2 regions of the Thiomicrorhabdus immobilis genome follow, and region 2 is predicted to be linked to the other one. Evidence: predicted binding sites of a transcription regulator. Region 2 holds the regulator's gene; the other holds the start of a gene.

Region 1 (4,435 bases), 550 kb from region 2:
AAACGCAGTGGCAAGGTGAAGTTTATGCTATCTCAGCGGTTCAGCGTGAAGGCACCCAGAAACTGGTAAATGATATTGCTTATAAACTGAATCAAAATCGTATTGAGGCTCAAGCTCAAGAAGAGCATGAGCAGCCGGAGCGTGCTCAAATTGATGAAGATTTCGATTTTTAAATTTGTCTGTTATTGTTAGGAAGCTTAAGAGTAAATGCAACGTTCTGATTTAAAAAATACCAAACGCTGGGTGGTTAAAATTGGCAGTGCTCTATTAACCAATGATGGTCAAGGTCTGAATCGTGAGGCTTTAGCCAGTTGGGTTGCTCAAATGGTTGAGCTGAAAAAACAAGGTATTGAAGTTGTGATTGTCTCTTCAGGTTCGGTTGCTGAAGGCATGAAAAGACTCGGATGGAATACGCGTCCCAAGTTGTTGAATGAGTTGCAGGCAGCGGCTTCAGTCGGTCAAATGGGGTTGATTCAGGCCTATGAGTCAAAGTTCTCCCAGTATGATATCCACTCAGCGCAAATTCTGATGACACATGACGATTTATCGAATCGTAAGCGGTATTTGAATGTCAAAAATGCCATTGAAACGCTGTTGGAATATGGGGTGGTGCCGATTATCAATGAGAACGATACAGTGGTCACCGATGAGATTCGTTTTGGTGATAATGATACTTTGGCCGCGTTGACTGCGAACTTAATTTCCGCTGATGTATTGGTTATTTTAACCGACCAAAAAGGCTTATATAACGACAACCCGCGTGAAAACCCTAATGCCGAGTTGATTTCTGAGGCACGGGTCAGCCGTAAAGATATTGAAGCGATGGCAAGCCCTGAGGGTGGTGCTCTTGGTAAAGGTGGAATGTATACCAAAGTGATGGCGGCTAAACGTGCGGCACGTTCTGGTACGGCAACCTTAATCGCTTCAGGACACGCAACGAATGTTTTACCAAAGCTATTCAACGGTGAGGCGGAAGGGACTTTATTGATTCCTGATTTGGAGCCATTAACGGCACGCCAGCAGTGGTTGGCTGGGCATCTTCAGGCGAAAGGCTCTTTGGTGCTGGATGATGGGGCGGTAAATGTGTTGCGTAGCTCTGGTAAAAGTTTATTGCCAATTGGTGTTAAATCGATGCGAGGGAGTTTTCTGCGTGGTGAAATGGTGGTTTGTTTTGATGAGGCCGGTCAAGAAGTCGCGCGCGGTTTAATCAACTACTCTTTCACCGAAGCCAATAAGATTATGGGGCACCCTAGCCAGGATATAGAATCTATTTTAGGTTTTATTGAGGATGAATCTCTTATTCATCGCGATAATATGGTTCTAAGCGAATAACTCTTATCACGTGATATTTAATGTGAGTTCTTTAAGGCTAAACTTTCGTTTAGCCTTTTTATTTTCAGATTCTGAACTTATTTTTACTGTAAACACTTGAATCCTAAAGATTCAGCCTTATATTTTGTTGACAGATGAAGATAGATGACTAAAATTATTAGCACTCTCGATGTAAGAGTGCTAATTGAGATATGGACCACTTTATTTCTTAAGCGAAAATTAAGATAAAAGTGGTTTTACAGTTTGTACTACTATGAAATTTATAAACTTTTAGGAGAAACCTATGAATATTAAACCATTACAAGACCGCGTTGTTGTTCGTCGTGTAGAAGAGCAAAAAGAATCAGCTGGTGGAATCATTCTTCCAGGTTCAGCACAAGAACAGCAAAACATTGGTGAAGTGGTTGCAGTGGGTCCTGGAAAGGCATCTGATTCAGGCGCTATTATCGCTATGACCGTTAAAGTTGGTGATAAGGTTATGTTCGGTCAGTATGCCGGTCAAGAAGTTAAAGATGATGCTGGTCAGCCAGTCATGATTATGCGTGAAGACGATATCGTTGCGATTATCGACTAATTAATATTTAAAACGAATATTTAACCCGTTTATACAGTATTAAATACAGAATTAAATAAAGGAATTAGAAAGATGGCAAAAGACGTCAAATTTGGTTTAGATGCACGTGAGTTAATGGTTGATGGTATCAACATCCTTGCAGATGCGGTAAAAGTAACTTTAGGTCCTAAAGGTCGTAACGTTGTATTGGAAAGATCTTTTGGTTCACCATTGGTCACTAAAGATGGTGTGTCGGTAGCGCGTGAAATTGAACTTGAGAACAAGTTCATGAACATGGGTGCACAAATGGTTAAAGAAGTTTCTTCACAAACCAATGATGTAGCTGGTGACGGTACTACAACAGCGACGGTTTTAGCTCAAGCAATCGTTCGTGAAGGGATGAAGTCTGTTGCTGCAGGTATGAACCCTATGGATTTGAACCGTGGTATCCACAAAGCCGTAGATGCGGTTGTCGCTGAAATCAAAGCAATGGCTCAGCCTTGTACGACTTCTGAAGCAATTGCTCAGGTAGGTACTATCTCTGCAAACTCGGATGCGGCTATCGGTAAGATGATTGCGGATGCGATGGAAAAAGTATCGACTGAAGGTGTTATCACGGTTGAAGAAGGTTCTTCACTACAAGATGAATTAGTAGTTGTTGAAGGGATGGAATTTGACCGTGGTTACCTGTCTCCTTACTTTGTTACCAACCAAGAGAAAATGGTTGCTGAATTGGACAACCCATTCATCTTGTTATATGACAAAAAAATCTCAAGCATCCGCGACTTATTACCAACGTTAGAAGCGGTATCAAAAACAGGTCGTCCGCTACTTATCATCGCTGAAGATGTTGATGGTGAAGCTTTGGCAACATTGGTTATCAACAATATGCGTGGCATCGTTAAGGTGTCTGCGGTTAAGGCGCCTGGTTTTGGTGAGCGTCGTAAAGCGATGATCCAAGATATGGCTATCCTAACAGGTGGTACAGTGATTTCTGAAGAAGTGGGTCTATCATTAGAATCCGTTACTTTAGACATGTTAGGTGAAACTAAGTCAGCGGTTGTTGGTAAAGATACAACTAAGTTGATTGATGGTGCGGGTGCTAAAGAAGATATCGAAGCTCGTTGTGCACAGATCAAATCACAAGTAGCAACCACAACGTCTGAATACGATTCTGAGAAATTGAATGAACGTCTAGCTAAACTTTCTGGTGGTGTTGCGGTACTTAAATTAGGTGCGGCGACTGAGATGGAAATGAAAGAGAAGAAAGACCGTGTTGATGATGCACTTCACGCAACACGTGCAGCGGTTCAAGAAGGGATTGTTGCAGGTGGTGGTGTAGCATTGGTACGTGCTTTATCTAAAGTTGACGTTAAAGGTGATAACGATGACCAGAACGTAGGTATTCAGATCGCTTTACGTGCCATGCAAGAGCCAATGCGTCAAATCGCAGCTAACTGTGGTTTAGAAGGTTCTGTTATCGTGAACAAGGTAATGGAAGGTGAAGGCCACTTTGGTTTTGATGCGGCTAAAGAAGAGTATGTAGACATGATTGCAGCGGGTATTATCGATCCAGCTAAAGTAACACGTTCTGCACTTCAAAATGCAGCGTCTGTTGCTGGTCTAGTTCTGACTACAGGTGCGGCGATTGCGGATATTCCTGCGAAAGATGGTGGCGCGGCAGATGCGGCGGCTCAAGGTTACGCACCAGGCGGCATGATGTAAATTTTTTGTTTGAGAAGCTCATTTTTACGCCATCTTCTGCGTTGATAATTTGCTTCCGATGCTCATGGACTTAATGTCCACTCGGCTCTGGCGTCCTGCTTTGCTCTAACAACCACATCCGTGTGGTTGTCCGCTTCGGATTAAATTCTCGTCTTGAGGCTAACGCAAAACTGAACTTCTCAATTCAGAAATTAACATTTTGTTGATTAAAAAGCTCGAATTTACAGGTTAAGTTCGGGCTTTTTTATTATTTAAATCTTATAAATTAAGAATGGATTCAAATTACCAGGCCTGGTAATTTGAATCTGTTTTTAAATAAAGTTTTTAGAAGAAAATTCATGGATAAACACCCTATCTTATACTCTTATCGTCGCTGCCCTTATGCGATGCGTGCCCGTATGGCGATTGCTTTTTCGGGTGTGCAAGTAGAGCAGCGTGAAATCGTCTTTTGGGATAAACCTGAACAGATGCTGTTAGCCTCCCCAAAAGGAACGGTACCGGTTTTGATTTTGCCGGATGGCCAAGTCATTGATGAAAGCCGGGATATTATGTTATGGGCACTTAATCAGGATGAGAAATCTTACCAGGCCTGGTTGTTTACGGAAAACGCTCACGAGCAAGCCCAAATCAACGATTGGATTGATGCTTGCGACAATGAATTTAAAACGCATTTAGATCATTACAAATATGCTGATCAGTACCCAGAATATTCCGAAGAGCATTATCGTGAGCTAGGCTGTGATTATTTAAGGAAGTTGGAAAACGCCATTAAGGAAAACTCTCAGTCCGACAATATTGATTCCGAATTTACCTTGATTAACGGTC
Region 2 (4,435 bases):
TGTAGGCTTTGGAACGGCCTTCGGACGTGACGGTTCTTCTTAAATAACATTGGGTTTCGTCATCAAGCTCCTGTTCGGCAAGCCAGTTTTGAACGTGTGGTAGTTGTTCAATATCAAACAGAGCGGTAACGTCCGCCTTGGGTGTGTTGTGTCTTACCAGGCTACTGTCGGCACGTTCGCCTAAGGCCAAGCCCAATGCGTCCAGTAAAATCGATTTACCTGCACCGGTTTCACCGGTTAAAGTGGTAAAGCCTGTATTGAATTGAAGTTGTAGTTTTTCAATTAAAGCCAAGTTTTGAATAGCAAGTTCTTGAAGCATAAATGTGTCATTTTGATTAAAGTAAATTTGGTTCAAAAAAGGCCCGGTTTGAAACGCACCAGGCCTGGTAGATTATTCTATTTTTCACGCTCGTTGCAAGCTACTTTATTCACTAAATGCTAGGAGAGCTTATCACCCCAATGGAGTTTGGCGCGTAGCAATTCAAAATGATCGTGGCCTTTAGGATGCAATAACCTTAAGTAATGTGGATTACGTTTTACAATGGTTTGGTGCATCGGTGAAATATCATGTGTGATTTGCCCGTCACAAATGATTTGTGCGGTTTTATCACAATATTCATGGGCACGCAGTTCAACTTCACTATCACCGCTAATCACATAAGGGCGTGTGCTCATCGTATGCGGGTTGATCGAAACCAATGAAATCGCATCAAGATTCGGGTCAAGAATCGGCCCGCCGGCAGATAAGGCATAGGCCGTAGAACCAGTTGGAGTGGAGATGATCATCCCATCAGAACGCTGGCTATTCAAGAAACGGCCGTCCACAAAGGTTTCAAACTCAATCATACGAGGTGAGTCGGTTTTATGGATGACCACGTCGTTAATCGCGCGTTCTTCAAACATCAGTTTGCCATCTTCATACACGCTGACCTTTAATACATTACGACGCTCTTCTTGGTAAACCCCAGAAAGCACTTCTTCCATGGTGTTTATCATGTCGTCGGGTGATATATCGGTCAAAAACCCTAAACGACCTAAGTTGATGCCTAGAATGGGAATGTCGTAATCGGCAATATTGCGCGCCACATCTAAAAAAGTACCGTCGCCACCGACCATAATCGCAAGGTCGATTTTTTCGAGTAAGTCATCGCGTTCTAAAAGCGGGGCTTGTTCGTGCCTTGGAAATTTTTCACAAGATGGTTTATCTAAATAAACAGTGCGTGATTTAGAGAGTAAGAAATCAGTCAGCACTTCAATGTTGTCCCAACATTGATTACCTGTGTACTTTCCAAAAATACCAATATTCTGAAACATTTTCTAATCCATCCAAAAAGGCCTATCACAGCATGTTTTCTTGTTGAGAGGCTTAAATAAATATTGAACTAAGTCTTGAATAACCGTTTTAGGCACCTATAATTTAGCAGTCTAGTATTGAGAGTGCTGAAATGTTAAACGACCGTTCACAACTATTGTTTAAAAACTTAATGGGATTATACCTTAATGATGGTAAGCCGGTAGGGTCAACTACATTGGCTAAACTGCCCGATATTGGATTAAGTTCAGCAACGGTTCGAAATGTGATGGCCGACCTTGAGAAAATGGGGTTGATTCATGCTCCACATACCTCGGCTGGACGCGTTCCAACCGAAGTCGGTTATCGATTTTTTATCGATTCCATGCTGACCTATCAGCCGTTGTCACGTCAAAAAGAGGCGAGTATTCGCCATGAGCTGGCAGTTGGCTTAAATCAGGATGCCTTGATGGAGAGTGCTTCCAAGATTCTATCGGGTATTACCGGTATGACCAGTTTGGTGTTAATGCCAAAAAAAGAGCAAGAAATCTTAAGGCATATTGACTTCATCTCGTTGAGCGCTAACCGGGTATTGGTGGTGTTGGTCTTTAATGACCAGGATGTGCAAAACCGTATTATTGAACTAGAGCAACCGATTAGTAGTGATGAGCTTCAAAAAACCGCCAATTTTTTAAATGAACAGTGTTTAGGTAAAAATCTGGCCGAAGCCAAACAATTTCTCATGAATAGAATGGATAGCATTCGTTCGACCACCAATAGTTTTATGTCATCTATTGTGCAGGCGACCGACCATGTTTTGGAAGAGCAGTTGGTGCAGAAAATGCCGTTTTTGGTTTCAGGTAAAACCAATCTGCTTAACTACCAAGAACTCGCCAATTCAGAAAAACTTAAGGCGTTGTTCAACGCATTCAATCAACACTCCGAAATGCTCAACTTGCTGGATAAAAGCATGCAGGCACAGGGTGTACAAGTATTTGTCGGTCAAGAATGCGGCAGTGAAATCTATAGCGGTTGCAGTATCATCACCAAGCCTTATGAAGTTGACGGTGAAGTGATGGGAGTGCTTGGGGTGGTTGGTCCAAGCCGCATGGATTATCAAAAAGTCGTGCCGAAGGTGGATATGACAGCAAAAATTTTAGGTTCGCTCTTGAAAAAGTAGGGCTGCAACACCACATAATTTGCACTAATGTAAAAACAGAATTTATAAACCGTTTATTAAAATCGTGACCACTTAAATCGTGGTGGAATGTAATAGGAAGTAAGTCAATGACCGATACAAAACAGACACAGCAAACTGAAGAACAAATTCCAACAGCAGAAGAAGCGATTCAGCAAGCGGATGATGCTTTAGAGGATGCCCAGCAAACCGTTCAAGAAGATATTGCGGCACTGCTGGAAGAAGCGCGTGCTGAAGCTGAAAAGCATAAAGATATGGCGTTACGTGTGCAGGCCGATATGGAAAACTTGCGTCGTCGTACCCGTTTGGATGTGGAAAGTGCCCATAAGTTCGCATTGGAGAAGTTTGTTAATGCATTGATTCCGGCTATGGACTCTATGGAAATGGGTATGGAAGCGGCTGGTAAAGAGGGTGCGACCATCGAAAGCATCAGTGAAGGGGTTGAAATGACCTTTAAGCAACTGCTTGATGTGTTGCAATCATTCAATGTAGAACGCATTGATCCAACTGGAGAGAAGTTTGACCCGCAATTGCATGAAGCGATGACCATGATTCCGTCGCCAGATCATGAAACCAATACGGTGGTAGATACCATTCAGAAAGGCTATACCTTGAATGAGCGTTTAGTTCGTGCCGCGCGAGTTATTGTGGCTCAGTAAGTGAAGTTTCAGGTAAAAAATCAGCGGAATAATACGTTAATAAAACTTTCTGCTGAAAATTACCAAAAAAAAACAATTTTAGACTTGAAAGCAGTTTTTACAGCCCTATATACAAGTCAACAAACAATTTAAACATTATTTTAAGAATTAACTTTTTACCCGCCTTGGTCAAGTTCAAAGCCACCAGGCCTGGTAACTAAGTTTGCAATTTGGAGTGAATCAAATGGCTAAAATTATTGGTATCGATTTAGGAACCACCAACTCATGTGTAGCAGTAATGGAAGGGAAAGACGTTAAGGTTATCCCTAACGCTGAAGGTGCACGTACAACTCCTTCTATCGTTGGTTATACAGCGGATGGTGAAGTTTTAGTTGGTGATTCAGCTAAACGTCAAGCGGTAACAAACCCTGAAAACACGTTATTCGCAATCAAGCGTTTAATCGGTCGTCGTGCAGATGATGCGGTTGTCGCAAAAGATAAGGACATGGTTCCTTACAAAATCGTTGCGGCAGATAACGGTGATGCATGGGTTGAAGTAGATGGTAAAAAACTTTCTCCACAAGAAGTTTCTGCTAAAACACTGACAAAAATGAAGAAAACGGCTGAAGATTATCTAGGTCATGAAGTGACTGAAGCGGTCATCACGGTTCCGGCTTACTTCAACGATGCTCAGCGTCAAGCGACTAAAGATGCCGGTAAGATTGCGGGTCTTGATGTTAAACGTATCATCAACGAACCAACGGCTGCGGCACTTGCGTACGGTATGGATAAGGCCAAAGGCGACAGCAAAATCGCCGTTTACGATTTAGGTGGGGGTACTTTCGATATCTCTATCATTGAAGTGGCTGACCTTGATGGTGAGAAGCAAGTAGAAGTACTTTCTACAAACGGTGACACTTTCTTAGGTGGTGAAGACTTTGATAACGTGATTGTTGAGTACATCGCGTCAGAGTTCAAAAAAGACCAGAACGTCGATCTTAAATTAGATAAGTTGGCTCTACAGCGTGTTCGTGAAGCGGCAGAGAAAGCGAAAATCGAACTTTCTTCACGTGAGCAGACTGACATCAACCTACCTTACGTAACGGCTGATGCCACTGGGCCTAAGCACTTAAACATGAAAATCACGCGTGCTAAGTTCGAGTCTTTGATTGAAGATTTGGTTAAACGTTCAATCGAGCCATGTAAAATCGCACTTAAAGATGCAGGTCTTTCTGCTTCTGAAATTGACGATGTTATCTTGGTAGGTGGTTCAACACGTGTACCAATGGTTCAAGCGGCGGTTAAAGA

Evidence for each region. Region 2 encodes HrcA, which represses chaperone genes, less so after heat shock. Its sites were predicted from a motif close to TTAGCACTCNNNNNNNNNGAGTGCTAA; they were not measured.
Region 1: the regulator HrcA is predicted to act here: its motif matches at 1,490-1,516, upstream of L6421_RS02045 (co-chaperone GroES).

The regions. Positions count from the first base shown of each region.
Region 1 is NZ_AP024202.1:473,476-477,910, forward strand. It holds gene cgtA (Obg family GTPase CgtA) at 1-173, shown strand, start outside; gene proB (glutamate 5-kinase) at 208-1,332, shown strand; gene L6421_RS02045 (co-chaperone GroES) at 1,616-1,906, shown strand; gene groL (chaperonin GroEL) at 1,979-3,610, shown strand; gene L6421_RS02055 (glutathione S-transferase) at 3,949-4,435, shown strand, end outside.
Region 2 is NZ_AP024202.1:1,019,853-1,024,287, forward strand. It holds gene recN (DNA repair protein RecN) at 1-319, opposite strand, end outside; gene L6421_RS04535 (NAD(+) kinase) at 439-1,314, opposite strand; gene hrcA (heat-inducible transcriptional repressor HrcA) at 1,446-2,471, shown strand; gene grpE (nucleotide exchange factor GrpE) at 2,579-3,148, shown strand; gene dnaK (molecular chaperone DnaK) at 3,372-4,435, shown strand, end outside.